3 regions of the Erwinia sp. 9145 genome follow, and region 2 is predicted to be linked to each of the others. Evidence: predicted binding sites of a transcription regulator. Region 2 holds the regulator's gene; each other region holds the start of a gene.
What was found. The regulator CRP, encoded in region 2, controls carbon source genes, mostly activating them, when cyclic AMP is high. The targets are predictions, from matches to a motif close to ATGTGANNNNNNTCACAT.
Positions count from the first base shown of each region.

Region 1 (4,814 bases), 3.4 Mb from region 2:
GTCCGCGGCAATCAGCAGCAGAAACAGACCGATGCCGATACCGGTGCCATGCGCCACGCCCATCGGCAGATTACGTAAAATCCACGCGCGAATGCCGGTTGCAGAAATAACGGTAAACAGTACGCCCATCAGGAACACCGCACCCAGCGCCACCGGCACGCTGATATGCTGCCCCAACACCAGACTGAATGCGGTGAAAGCCGTCAGAGAGATCGCGCAGCCAATCGCCAGCGGCAAATTGGCCCACAGCCCCATTAACAGTGAGCCCAGGCCAGCGACCAGACAGGTTGAAACGAAAACGGCGGTGGGCGGGAAACCGGCTTTGCCAAGCATAGACGGCACAACAATGACCGAGTAGACCATGGCGAGAAAGGTCGTCAGGCCAGCCAGAATCTCCTGGCGCACGGAGGAGCCGCGCGCAGAAACGTTAAACCAGGCATCCAGCGAACCGCCGGCCTGAGGTGAAGGTGTCGACATAGTGAAAATCCCCTGAGAATTTTTATCGTTTATTAATGCGTGGCGCATGAAGCACAATCGGGTTCAACGCTTCCATCCTGGGGCGCTATGTTCACCGCTCGCAAAAAGCCCGAAGGCGGCGATCGGAAAAAAGCAAACGTTTACTTCGCTACGCAAAAGGCCGCATTGTTTTAAAAGGCAAACGATTATCCAGCGTTTAATAGTGCCTTTTCAACACCCGTTCGTGGATATATTTCTTTTTCGCTTTGCGTTGCTCTCAGGAGAGGATGGCTAGCTGAGCTGCACCTCACCGCCCTGCTCGATTGCGCGCTGCCAGGCGGGACGCGCCTGTACGTTCTTAAGCCATGCCTGAATGGCCGGCGAATCCGCTGCACCGCCGCGCGCGCTCAGCGCCTGAAGCGGGAAGCTCATCTGCACATCGGCAATGCTCATCTGCGCTCCCGCAAACCACGTATTCTGGCTCAGGTGCTGCTCGATAAACTGCCGATGCGTGGCAAGTTGTTTATCCAGCCAGGCTTTTTGCACGCCTTTACCGAAGGCGTTACCAATGGGCCGCAGCAGCCAGGGAACGGGCGGCTGCCCCATGCGACTGAAAATCAGCTTCATCACCAACAGCGGCATCAGCGAGCCTTCCGCATAGTGCAGCCAGTAGCGCGACTGAAGATGTGCTTCCTGTCCGGTCGGCAGCAGCCGTTTTTCCAGGTCATATCGCTCGGCCAGATACTCCAGAATCGCGCCCGACTCGGCAACCACCTGCTCGCCGTCGGTTATCACCGGCGATTTTCCCAGCGGATGGACTTTCTTAAGCGCGTCCGGCGCCAGCATGGTCGCTTCGCGCTGATAGCGTTTAATTTGATAAGGAACCTCAAGCTCCTCCAGCATCCAGATGATGCGCTGCGAGCGGGAGTTATTCAGGTGATGAACCGTGATCATGAACTGGCCTTGTGTTGTGAAGAGGATCCTTATTATAGACGCTACGGCTCGCTACCCGGCTCCAACAAAATCGCGCCGGTGCCGCGTTCGCTGAGCCGGTCACCGGGGTTGCGTAGCGGGCAATCCGCCATCGACAGGCAGCCACAGCCGATGCAGCCGTCCAGATCGTCCCGGAGCCGTGCCAGCGTTTCGATGCGCCTGTCGAGTTCTTCGCGCCAGCGTTCGGTCAGCACCTTCCACTCTTTTGACGACATGCGTTCGCCGGGGGGAAACTGCGCGAGGTGCTCGCCGATGGTGGCCAGCGGAATGCCAATACGCTGCGCGATTTTAATAATCGCCACGCGTCGCAGCACGTCGCGATGATAACGCCGCTGGTTTCCGTTGTTGCGAAAACTGCTGATTAAGCCTTTGCTTTCATAGAAATGCAGTGCTGAAACGGCGACCCCACAGCGCTGTGCCACATCGCCCGGCGTAAGTTCGCGCTTGTTAAGGTTATTGCGACTTTTTTTCATTTGGCACTTTACCTCAAGTTAACTTGAGGAATTATACTCATCAGCCATCAGGAAGGCGAAACTTCTCAACTCTTTTTTCAATTAATGACCCGTTCCCATTACTCAGGGAGAAAAGACGTATGCACGACGACATCATTCACACCCTTACCGACTGGATCGACAGCAATCTGGATAAATCCCTCTCCATCAATGAGGTCGCCGCAAAGTCTGGCTACTCCAAGTGGCATCTTCAGCGTATTTTCCGCTCGGTGACTAAAAAGACATTAGGCAACTATATTCGTGAACGTCGCCTGACCAGGGCGGCAGAAGCGTTGCGGCAGACGCAGCGTCCGGTTTTCGATATCGCCATGCAGTATGGTTACGATTCTCAGCAAACCTTCTCGCGCGTTTTTCGTCGACAGTTCTCGCAGACGCCGACAGCTTACCGCCATACCATGCGCCGCCAGCCGCTACCGCACTATCATTTTGACTGCGGCGCGTCGGCTGCAAACTGGCGCGCAAACGACGACTGTTCTCAGGCCTGCTGATTGTCTCTTCGCCCCGATATTCCTCTGTCGCTGTCGGGGCGGCGGACGCATCATTACCTTTTTTCCGCTTTAATTCCCCCTGGCACGCGCTCGCTGACGATTTTGGCACTACCATACCAGGTTCAAAATTTGTTCAAAATTTAAAATACGGTGATATAATGTGACCTGCGTCACACTTATAAGACAGCTTATGTCTGATTTTAACGCAGGCTTCCCTGGCAACCTGCCGCTCGAATCGCGTGACGTCATTTTTGTTGGGGCTGATATTGCGTGGAGTAGATAAAGCTTATGGGTACGTTGACCGCCGGCGTGGTGATGATGAGATGGGAACTGATTAGCGCCGTGATGATGTTTTTTGCCAGTACATTTAACGTTAAATGCCGCCAGACCAGTCACAACGTGATGGCATTCGTCTTTACCAGCATCGGTATCGGCATGTCCTGCTGGTTCGTCACCGGCCTGTTGGGGATCACGTTAAGCATGGCGAATTTACATCACATCTGGTACATCGTCCGCGATGCGTTTATCAACGTCATGAACAACACGCCAGCCAATTTTCCTATGCCGTGAGCATAAGGCGCCGCCGATCGCGGCGCAGTGTGTGTCTAAATTTTCTTCAACACGGCAGGGATCGTCGTGATATCCGCTGGCTGGTAATTTTGCGATGGCGTGTTTGGCTTGTTTTCCTGAAGCCACATGTCGCCCATCAGCTTATCCAGCCCCTGTCCCAGACCCGTGACCATTCCCGCGCCGGGCGTAAAGGTCAGTTCGCCAAAGAAGATCTGGCCTTCGTTAATATACCAGTCAACGCGAACGTAATCGAAATCAGCCGCCAGCTTTTTACTCAGATCAAGCGCCCTTTCCAGGGTTTCCAGTTCACTGCTGATATCCAGCCCGGTATCGCGAATTTTATAAAAACACTGGGTCAGATTGTTAACGTAAAAGTTCATCGATAACGGTGAGTTGCCACAACGGTTATAGATCACCTGAAGCACATACTCAAAGTTCCCGTCTTTTTTGTTGAACATATGGAACTTATAGTCAATGGCGGCGAATTTTCCGTCGCCGATATATTGTTCCACCAGTATCCGCGGCTTGATATAACGGTAGTGAATTTCGCGTGCCTCATACGAGAAGTCGCGACTCAGCCATTCATCACAGCGTTTAATCAACAACTGCTTCTGTATGCTGTCCGGTTCTTCAAGCAGGATCTCAACCATACCTGAACCGTGATTTGGCTTAATAACGGTATTTTTTAACGACTTGAGTCCAAGCAGCGTACGCGGATCGGCCGTTTCATGCAGCAGTGGAATTAAGTACTCATCACCGATAGTATGCGAAATATAGTCTCTGACTAAATACTTGTCTGAAAGTGCTCCGTATCGAACATAATCTCCCATGATAAATTTCCTGTAGAGAACTTTTTCATTGAAAAGCTTTGGTCGATGAAGGTTAGGCAGCTTTTTAAATCTGTGTAAATAATAGATTCGATCCTGATAAGACCATGGAATTTTCTTAAAAAGATAGAGTGCGCCTTTTCTCAATTCTTTTTTGAGATTAAACATTTTTGGCCTCATTTGTATATTTTGTAGTTTAGTGAGGAAAGCTGTATTTTAAGAATAATTGCATTCTTAAAGAAATAGTTCATTACGGTAAGAGATAAGAGTTCAGTAATAAGAACGCTCCAGGCTGCGCCTGTTAATCCCCAGGAACGGATGAAAAACCAGTTGGTTGCCACGCTAATTACCACCAGCAAGATCACCTTCACCAGCAGGTAATTAAAACCCCCTTCTTTCACCATATAGCGATATGCCACTGTTCCCATTGCCGATAAGCAGGTAGCCAACGACAATAACGTAACGAGATCTCCTGATTCTGTGTAGTCATGCCCGTAAAGGGTAGTGATGATTTCCTCGCCAAAAAGCGCAACGATCAAAAGCATCAAAAACGAAACTGCCATAACATAACCATTCAGCCTCGCGGCCAGTTTTACTGCAACATCCGCGCGCTCTCTGAAGATTTCAGAAAAACAGGATGTGATGATCGCCACAGGAATAAAGATCCATGAGGCCGAAATCGTATTCGCGGCGGTAAACAAGCCCAGTTCATGCGCTGAACCCACACCCACCAAAAAAAACTGCGCCAGCTTGACCTGAATGGAGATAAAGACGCTGGAAATTGCCAGCGGCAGGCCTGCGTGCAGCAGATAACGCAGATAGCTTTTTTGCTTTCGCTTTGGCGGAAGCGTAATGCTGTTGGCCTGATAAAACATGCTGCGTTTGATCAGGTATGGCACCAGCGTAACCGCGACAATCGACAGCGACAGCAGCAGCGGGCTGAGCCTTAACCAGGCCACGGCGAAGCT
Region 1 is NZ_JQNE01000001.1:119,387-124,200, reverse strand. Features, by position in the region: gene FA91_RS00590 (NCS2 family permease) at 1-477, opposite strand, end outside; gene FA91_RS00585 (glutathione S-transferase) at 748-1,410, opposite strand; gene soxR (redox-sensitive transcriptional activator SoxR) at 1,452-1,922, opposite strand; gene soxS (superoxide response transcriptional regulator SoxS) at 2,042-2,449, shown strand; gene FA91_RS00570 (YjcB family protein) at 2,738-3,019, shown strand; gene FA91_RS00565 (ATP-grasp fold amidoligase family protein) at 3,055-4,014, opposite strand; gene FA91_RS00560 (polysaccharide biosynthesis C-terminal domain-containing protein) at 4,023-4,814, opposite strand, start outside.
Region 1: FA91_RS00570 (YjcB family protein) is a predicted target of CRP. The motif match lies at 2,608-2,625, and genes of this name have one in related genera.

Region 2 (4,814 bases):
AGGCGCCTTTTCGTAACCGCCGTGACAACCAGCCTCCGTGGTGAGGCCGGTTGGACCACGCCAGCGACGAAATGGTGTGCATCACGCTCAGGTGATCCAGCACGCGCCTGACGTGCCGCTCCAGAATGGTCACCGGGCCGCGGTTAAAATCCTCCGGCGCCTCCAGAATGCTGCTGGCGGAGCTGGGGCCGTCGTATTCCAGCCGCTGCTGGCAGCGCTGAAGGGCGATTTCACAACTCTGAAGATAGCGTTCCGCCAGCGATGCGGTGAGCATGGTATGCTCCCGCGCCAGAATCGTCATGGCGTTGATGTGCTCAACAATAAACTGGCTGTGCGTCACCCACAGCTTCATATCGGACAGATAGCGCGTATTAAACCCCGGCTCCTGCATTGACTGGTTCAGCGAATTGAACAACGCGTTATGCGCCTGATTGACCCGCATACGTTGCCAGGCCAGCTTTGTCGCATCCTCTTCGTTGCCCAGCAGCATTTGCAGCGCGTCCTGAAACGCTTCCAGCGCATCGTGCGCGTTTTGCCTCAGCAGACCGCTCTGCCACTGCGGCCAGAGCCAAATCATGCCGCCAAAAGCAATCAGACAGCCCATTATCGTATCAAGCAGGCGCGGCAGCAGGAAGTCCGCGCCGTTCAGGGACAGCAACTGAAGCGACCAGACGGCGGTGACGGTAAAGCCAATCATCGCCACGCCGTAAAATTTACGGATCACCAGATAGCCGGCCAGGGTAATGGTCAGCATTCCCAACAGAATCAGCGACTCCGGCGCATGCAGACGCAGCGTAATGGCGGCGATGACCAGCCCGGCCAGCGTGCCGAGCGCACGGTGCTGGATGCGCACGCGCGTGGCGCTGTAGCCGTTCTGGCTGACAAACATCACCGTCATCAAAATCCAGTAAGGTTTAGGAAGATCGAAGAACAGGGCCAGAGAACTGGCAAAAGCCAGCATGACCGCGAAACGTGCGGCGGTGCGCAGCGCGGCGGATTTCAGCGAAAGGTAGCTTTTGATCGCCGGCAGCAGCGGCAACCGGCGCTGGCGATCCGCCATCAGGTCGCGTTGATAGAGCGGGCGCTGAGTGCGGAGCACGCGCGCGATGCGGCTGAAGTGCCAGGCGCAAAAATTGCTCACCGGATTGTCCGGGTGCTGGCGTGAGATCTTCTCCAGCGCCTGCAACTGCTTATCCATTGAAAAACGCTCCGGCAGCCGGTGATAAAGAATATCGTCGGCCAGCTGGCGAAGACGCGCGGCGATGGTCTGCGCGTTCCAACGGATCACCGCTTCAGCATGGCTTTGCCCGACCAGTTTCTGCACTTCTTCAGGCTGATGCAGGCTGACCGAAATATGCTCCTGCAAATCCATCGCCACCTGAAAGGCGCGGGTGAGGCGCTTATGGTGATTATCGCGACTGGCGGCCAGCATATGCATTTGCTGATAACAGATGCTGATGAGATCGACCGCCTTTTGTTGCCGCGCCAGCAGCGGCGGCAGCGCATCATCAGGATCGGTTAGTCTGGTCAATAGCGTATATTTCGCCTCGCAATAGGCAGCCAGTTCACGATAAAGCAGGCTGAGCGTTTCGCGCATCGGCTGCTCTTTCCACAGCCAGAACCAGAACCAGTTGAAGACGCCGTACCAGATGGTGCCAAGCACGTAGAGCAGCGGCGGCTGCCACATCGGCATGCGACCGCTGAGGCTGAGGGTAAAGATGGCGGCAATCAGCGAACCGGGCAGCAGCCTGCCGTGCAGCGGGCTGATCTCGCCGGTGACGCCCAGCAGCAGCGCCATCACCAGCAGGATCGCCGGGAGCGGCACCGCCTGCGCGCCGAGGTATTGGATCAGAAAGCTGCTGAAGGCAAACAGGCAACCGCCAATGATCAGGCGTTTGAAGAAGCGCTTATGCGGCGTGTCAAGCCCGGCGATGTTGCAGCAGGCCGGTACGAGGGAGAAGAGCAGCCCGTATTGCAGGCTACCGGCCAGCCATCCTGTTGCCACGGGCAAACAGAGCACCAGCGTCTGACGCAGTGCGTAGTTCACTTCAGGATGGTAAATCAGTCTGCGCCACATTTCGCTGTACCCAATAAAAAGGCGCGGCATGGATGCCGCGCCAGAGTAGCAAAGCCGGTTAGCGCGTGCCGTAAACGACGATAGTTTTTCCGTGTGCGGAGATCAGATTCTGATCTTCCAGCATCTTGAGAATGCGGCCAACGGTTTCGCGGGAGCAGCCAACGATCTGACCAATCTCCTGACGGGTGATTTTGATTTGCATGCCGTCCGGGTGAGTCATCGCGTCCGGCTGCTTCGCCAGGTTGAGCAGCGTTTGGGCAATGCGGCCCGTCACGTCAAGAAACGCTAAATTACCCACTTTCTCGGAGGTGACCTGAAGACGACGCGCCATTTGGGAAGAGAGACGCATCAGGATGTCAGGATTCACCTGAATAAGCTGACGGAATTTCTTATAGGAAATTTCAGCCACTTCACACGCGGTCTTCGCACGAACCCATGCGCTACGCTCCTGGCCCTCTTCAAACAGGCCAAGCTCTCCAATAAAATCGCCCTGATTGAGGTAAGAGAGGATCATCTCTTTGCCTTCTTCATCCTTGATCAGCACGGCGACCGCACCTTTGACGATGTAGTAAAGCGTTTCTGCTTTTTCACCCTGGTGAATCAGCGTGCTTTTTGATGGATATTTATGAATATGGCAATGTGACAGGAACCATTCAAGAGTCGGGTCTGTTTGCGGTTTGCCGAGAACCATTCGCTGTTATCCTCTGTTGTCATCATACCTGAATGCAGGCGCTGATTTGTCTGCCAGGCGTTGAAATAGTAAAGCGTTTCCCATCGGGATATTTGTCCAGGCCCGCAGGGTTCATTATATCGTCCCGTTTCGTCACGCTTGTAGAGTACTGACGAGAGTGTTTCAGCTTTGTTTTTAACACAGCTTTAAACGAGTGTCTTCTGTTGTCTCGCTTCAGCATAGCGGGAAACAGGACGCATTGCCGTTTTTGTTATCAGCGCGTAATCTGATGTGAATTGAATGAATTAAAGGAGTCGGTTATGCAAGCGCGCGTCAAATGGGTGGAAGGTCTGACTTTTTTGGGAGAATCCTCATCCGGGCATCAGCTGTTAATGGACGGAAACGCAGGCGATAAAGCGCCAGGCCCGATGGAAATGGTGTTGATGGCCGCGGGCGGTTGCAGCGCGATCGACGTGGTTTCCATTCTGCAAAAAGGCCGGCACGACGTCGTTGATTGCGAAGTCAAACTCACCTCAACGCGGCGCGAAGAGGCACCGCGACTGTTTACCCATATCAACCTGCACTTTATCGTTAGCGGTAACGCGTTGAGTGATAAAGCCGTTGCTCGCGCCGTTGAACTTTCCGCCGAAAAATATTGTTCCGTGGCGCTGATGTTGGGGAAAGGCGTTGAAATTACCCACAGTTTTGAAGTGAATACGCTATAAACCTTAATGCTCCGGTTAACGGGGCTTTATTCAATTTTTTTTCCTTCAATAAGGCGTTTGACCAGCGGCCCCATAATCAGCTCCATCGCCAGCCCCATTTTTCCGCCCGGCACCACCAGCGTATTAATATGCGAGATGAATGATCCCTGAAGCATCGACAATAAATAAGGGAAGTCGATATCGTCCAGCGCCTGAAAATGGATCACCACAAAGCTTTCATCCAGCGAAGGAATACCGCGCGCGGCAAAGGGATTAGACGTATCTACCGTCGGTACGCGCTGGAAGTTAATATGGGTGCGCGAAAACTGCGGCGTAATAAAGTTGATGTAATCTTCCATTGAACGCACCACCGAATCCATCACCGCTTCGCGTGAATGACCGCGCTCGCCGGTATCGCGCACCAGTTTCTGAATCCACTCCAGATTGACAATCGGTACCACGCCCACCAGCAGATCGACATTTTGCGCCACGTTATGCTGCGATGTCACCACGCCGCCGTGAAGTCCTTCATAAAACAGCACGTCGGTAGGTTCCGGCAGCGGCTGCCAGGGCGTGAAGGTGCCGGGAACCTGATTCCACGGCACGGCTTCGTCGTAGGTATGCAGATATTTGCGCGACTGGCCGGTGCCGCTGCGGCCATACTCGCTGAAGGTCTGCTCCAGCAGCAGAAAGTCGTTGGCGTCGGGGCCGAAGTAGCTGATATGTCGGCCCAGGTCGCGTGCTTTACGGATCGCCATATCCATTTCGGGCCGGGTAAAACGATGGAAGCTGTCGCCCTCGACTTCTGCCGCACGCAGATTTAACTGCTGAAAGATTTTGCGAAAGGCCAGGCTGGTGGTGGTGGTGCCCGCTCCGCTGGAGCCGGTAACGGCGATCACAGGATGTTTAGCTGACATGGCGAACGACTCCCTGAAAAAATTTTCAATGCGGCATTGTTATCACGATCCGCCGGTAGGTGTCACGCGGGCCGCTGACAGCGGCGGCTGCATTTGCCGCTATTCGCTGAATTTGCCGCGCGGCATAATGTTAATGGTTTCATGGAGTTCTGACCACACCAGCACCGCTTCGCCGCTGGCGAGCTGACGTCGAACGTCCTCCACCTTCTGCGCCAGCGAACGCTCCTGCTCGCCGTAGTCGGTGCCTTCTCGCAGCACGAATGATTCAATCAGATTTTCAAGGGTTTCCGCGGAAACGTCTTGCCAGGGAATAATCATTTCATTTGTCCAGCCAGGTTGAAAGCCACTGCGGCACGCGCTGCTCCAGCCACATTTGCGGCTTTAAGAGCGTGCCGCCTACAAATCCTACATGTCCGCCGTGCCGGGTGAGCTGATACTCCACCGTA
Region 2 is NZ_JQNE01000001.1:3,562,001-3,566,814, reverse strand. Features, by position in the region: gene FA91_RS16900 (YccS/YhfK family putative transporter) at 1-2,077, opposite strand, end outside; gene FA91_RS16905 (aspartate aminotransferase family protein) at 1-16, shown strand, start outside; gene crp (cAMP-activated global transcriptional regulator CRP) at 2,136-2,768, opposite strand; gene FA91_RS16890 (OsmC family protein) at 3,068-3,472, shown strand; gene FA91_RS16885 (phosphoribulokinase) at 3,499-4,368, opposite strand; gene FA91_RS16880 (YheU family protein) at 4,468-4,686, opposite strand; gene FA91_RS16875 (hydrolase) at 4,688-4,814, opposite strand, start outside.

Region 3 (4,814 bases), 3.0 Mb from region 2:
AGCGCGTGCAGCGGCGTCACGCAGAACAGCGACCACGAACCATATTTGCTGCTGTCCGCCAGTAAAACGCGGCGACGCGCGTTCGCCAGCAGATCCTCTTTCAGTCCGGCTTTCTCTTCCGTTGGCGTGGTTACGCCCTTCTCAAGGCTCCAGGAGTTACAGCTCACAAAGGCCACGTCAGGATTGATACTGCGCAACAGGCGGCGGCCGTGCTCGCCGATGCAGGACTGGCTGGAGTCGTCGATACGCCCGCCGATGATCGTCACTTCAATCTGCTTAAACTCCGACAGAAACAGCGCAATATGCAAATCCGAGGTGATCACCCGCAGCGGCAGATGCGTCAGCTGGCGAGCCAGCTCCAGCATGGTGGTGCCCGCATCAAGCACCACCGAATCGCCAGACTTCACCCGCTCGGCCGCCGCGCGCGCGATAGCCTGCTTTTCTGCCAGATTGCGCTGCATTTTCTCTACCGTGGTGGGCTGCGCAGGAATAAAACGATTGAGGGTCACGCCGCCATGGGTGCGGCTGACCACGCCTTCGCGATCGAGTTTGATTAAATCCCGCCGGATGGTGGCGGGCGATGCGGAGATCGCTGCCACCAGCTGATCGACGGTCACCAGATTATGGCTTTTCAGATAGTCCATAATCTGATCGAGGCGACTTTGTCCCTTCATATCTTCTTATGCGAGTTGCATTGCCAGCTTGATGGAGATCGCCATGCTCTCAGACTTCGCTTTTCCTGTCCAGGCAATATCAAATGCGGTGCCGTGGTCAGCGGAGGTGCGAATAAACGGCAGGCCGGCGGTGATATTCACCCCGTCGTAAAAGCCCAGAAGCTTAAGCGGAATGTGTCCCTGGTCGTGATACATCGCCACCACGATGTCGTACTGACCTTCATAGCACTGAAGAAAAACGGTATCCGGCGGGCACGGGCCGTAGACGTTATAGCCCTCCGCCTTCATCGCCTCAACGGACGGGCCGACGGTGGTAATCTCTTCGTCACCGAACAGGCCGTTCTCGCCCGCGTGCGGATTGACGCCTGCCACGGCGATGCGCGGATTGTCAAACCCGACGCGCCTCAGGAAGGTGTCCGCCATGCGCACCACCGTTTCCACCCGTTCCCGGCTCAGCGTGTCGAGAAACTTACGCAATGCGATGTGCGTGGTGACGTGGATCACCTTCAGGCGATCGGTATAGAGCACCATGGCATAGTCTTTGCTGTGGGTCAGCGTTGCCAGCAGCTCGGTATGGCCCGGATAGAGATGCCCGGCGGAGTGCAGCGCCTCTTTATTCAGCGGCGCGGTGGCGATGGCCTGTACCTCGCCCGCCATCGCCAGTTCGGTAGCGCGCTTTACGCAGCGCCAGGCAAGATCGCCCGCTTCGGCCTGTACCACGCCCGGCTTTAACGCGTCAGGATCGGCCAGCGGCTCATCAATCACGTTAATGATGCCCGGCGCAAACTGCGCCCCGGCCACGCTGTTCAGCACGCGCAGTTCAGCCTGCGGCGTAATGCCTTTGCTCAGCACCCGACGCAGCGTGGCCGCACATCCCACCACCACCACGGGCGCGCCCGAAAGTTCGCCCTCAGCAAGTGATTTGATGATAATTTCCGGGCCAATACCCGCCGGATCGCCCATGGTTACCGCTATTACGTTATTCACTCGCCTTCTCCTCAATAAAACGGAATACGTCTGTTAGGGTGCTTTCATCACCAAAGCCTCCGGCCTTAGTCAGCACCAGCAGGTTATTTTTTGTGTTGAGCAGGCGGCCATACGGAACACAGCCCGCCACCTGCCCCTGAATCTGAAAGCCCGTCGCGCCCATTCCGCGGGATACCGCTATCGCCACGTCACCGCCGGACAAATAAAGGCCCGCAGGCCGGACATCGCGCAGGATGTCGCGCGTCAGCACCGCCAGAAAATCGCAGATGCGCTCGCCAAGCTGCTGGCGCGTCACGCCATGCCGCGCGCACAACGCGTCAATTTCCAGCCGCTGTCCGGCCTGCTGGCAGGTGCGAATAATGCAGTGGCACCCTTCGCGTAGCGCGCCGATCGCTGCCGTTTGCCACGCGGTGGCATCGGGCCAGGCGGGCGTGGTGAATAACTGCGCGATATCAACATCCACCACCGCCGTGTTCCCGTGCTGCGCACGGGCTATCTGCCTGGCGGCGATCGTGCTCATTGAGCCGACCACCGCCAGCGCGGGCGCGGCGGGCGCGGCAGCCAGGTGCGTGCTGAGCGCATCGCTCAGTCCGGCGGCGCCGACCAGCAGCGGCCGATGGGGGAGCTGCGCGGCGGCCCGCATAATGCAATGCAGATCGTTGTCGCTTTCCGCATCCAGCACGATCAGCCGCTCGCCTGCTTCTATGGCGCGTTCCAGCGCGTCCGCCAGACCGGGCTGGCGTACCGTTGCCAGCCCGATTTGCCCGACGGAGAATTCGCTCTGCGCCCGAAACCGCGCCGCCACGCTGGCCTGCGTCACCGGCGTTTTCGGATCGCTGGCAAATTCTGTTTCGGTAAGCAGCACGCCGTGGATATAGCACTGTCCTTCCCGCGTGATGCGGCCCAGACGCGGCACCGCAGGCACGATCAACGCGGCTTTCGCCCCGCTGGCCAGTAACGCTGCCTGCGTTTCCGCGCCGGGATTGCCGCGTAGCGTGGAGTCGATCTTTTTAAATACCCAGCCGCTGCGCGCCACCTCGCGCCAGTTATCAAGTACAGCGTGCGTGCGTCTTGCCGCTTCTGCGGCGTCAACGGCGCGGCTGTCGGTGCTAATCGCCCATACGTCCGCCGCTGCGGATTGATCACGCGTCGTAATATCGAACAGCACGTTGACCCGGGCGCCTGCCTGCGCAAACCCCGCTCCGGCGTCGTTCGCGCCGGTAAAGTCATCCGCAATGACCAGTACGGGCGTTTTCCACTGCCGCTGCGTCATGTTTACTCCTGAATCTGATAAGGCGGGTAATGCCCACCTGAATGATTATATTCAATCATGATTGATTATATGTGAGCAAGATCAAATTAACTGAAATCAATTTATCCTATAAAATTAGGCACCGCTCGCGACTGCAAGCGAGCAAATGATGAAATGCAATCATTCCATAGCGAAGGCGAATGGAAAGAAACAAGGTAAGGCAAATGAATATAAACAGCACCGTTATCAGCGGCTATCAGACGCTTAACGACATCGGCTATCTGCTTAAGGGCCACCGGCATGTCCTGCTGGTGACCGATAAAAACATCTCCGGTATTCCTGCGGTACAGGCGCTGACTGAGCAACTGCAAGCAAAAGTGCCGAAGATCAGCAAAATCGACTCGGTGCCGCCGGAGCCCGCCCGGCACGACGTGGCGGAGATTGTGGCTGCGCTGGATGCCACGGATGTGGATCTGGTGATCGGCGTGGGCGGCGGCAGCGTGCTGGATGTGGCGAAGCTGTTGTCAGTGCTTTGCGTGAAAGGCGCGCCGACGCTGGAGGCGCTGCTGGAGGGGGAAAAACCGCAAACGCGTACCGCGTCGCTGCTGATCCCCACTACTGCCGGCACCGGTTCCGAAGCGACGCCGAACGCGATTCTGGCGATCCCGGAACGTGAAACGAAAGTCGGTATTATTTCGCCGGTGATGCTGCCCGATCGTGTGATCCTGGCACCAGAACTGACCACCAGCATGCCCGCGCACATCGCCTCTTCTACCGGCATCGACGCGCTTTGCCATCTGATCGAGTGCTTTACCGCCACCGTGTCGAATCCGGTGAGCGACAACTATGCGCTGATCGGCATGAAAAAGCTGTTTGCCAGCCTGGAAAAAACGATTGCCGAGCCGGACAACCTCGCCGCACGGCTGGATATGCTGTGGGCCTCTTACTATGGCGGTGCCGCGATTGCTCACGCCGGGACGCATCTGGTGCATGCCATGTCCTACCCGCTCGGCGGCAAATACCATATTCCGCACGGCGTCGCCAATGCGATCCTGCTGGCGCCCTGCATGCGCTTCGTACGTCCGGCGGCGGTGAGCAAATTTGCACAGGCGTACGATCTGCTGCCCGACGCCAATACGACACTGAGCGAAGAGGAGAAATCCGTCGCACTGGTGGACTATTTCTCCGCGCTGGTGAAACGCCTGAAGCTGCCCGCCAGCCTTGACGAACTGGGTATTAACGCCGATCACCTTCCCTTCCTGGTGGAAGCCGCGCTGGACGTGCAGCGCCTGATGAAAAACGTGCCCGCCCCCGTGAATGCCGATGACGTCCGCGACGTCTATCTGACGCTGTTTCCGGCCCGACCTCACTCACCGCTTACGAGGACATTATGAGTAAAAAAATTACCGGCGTATTAACCGCCATCGTCACGCCTTTTACCGCTGACGGCGACTACAACGAACCGGCGATGCGCGTGCAAATCCAGCGCCAGCTCGCCGCAGGCAACGGCATTTTCTGTGGCGGCACCAACGGCGAATTTTTTGTGCTGAACGCCGACGAGAAGCTGGCCGTCGCCAGAACCTGCATAGAGGAGGTTGGCGGGAAAGCGCCGGTAGTGGCGCACATCGGCGAAATTTCCACGCGTGAAACCCTTCGCCTCGGCAAAAAAATTGCCGCACTGGGCGTTGACGCCGTGTCGGTGATCACGCCGTGGTTCGTGCCGCTGAAGCAGGAAGAGCTGATCGCACATTATGAAGAAGTGGCCGATGCGCTTGAGGTGCCGATCTTCCTGTACAACATCCCGGTGCGCACCGGCAACACGCTCCAGCCGGAAACGGTACGCACGCTGGCGGCGCATCCGAATATTATCGGCATCAAGGACAGCGCGGGCAGCTACGAGA
Region 3 is NZ_JQNE01000001.1:580,620-585,433, reverse strand. Features, by position in the region: gene FA91_RS02860 (DeoR/GlpR family DNA-binding transcription regulator) at 1-674, opposite strand, end outside; gene FA91_RS02855 (D-threonate 4-phosphate dehydrogenase) at 681-1,661, opposite strand; gene FA91_RS02850 (four-carbon acid sugar kinase family protein) at 1,654-2,934, opposite strand; gene FA91_RS02845 (iron-containing alcohol dehydrogenase) at 3,138-4,307, shown strand; gene FA91_RS02840 (dihydrodipicolinate synthase family protein) at 4,304-4,814, shown strand, end outside.
Region 3: FA91_RS02845 (iron-containing alcohol dehydrogenase) is a predicted target of CRP. The motif match lies at 3,004-3,021, and genes of this name have one in related genera.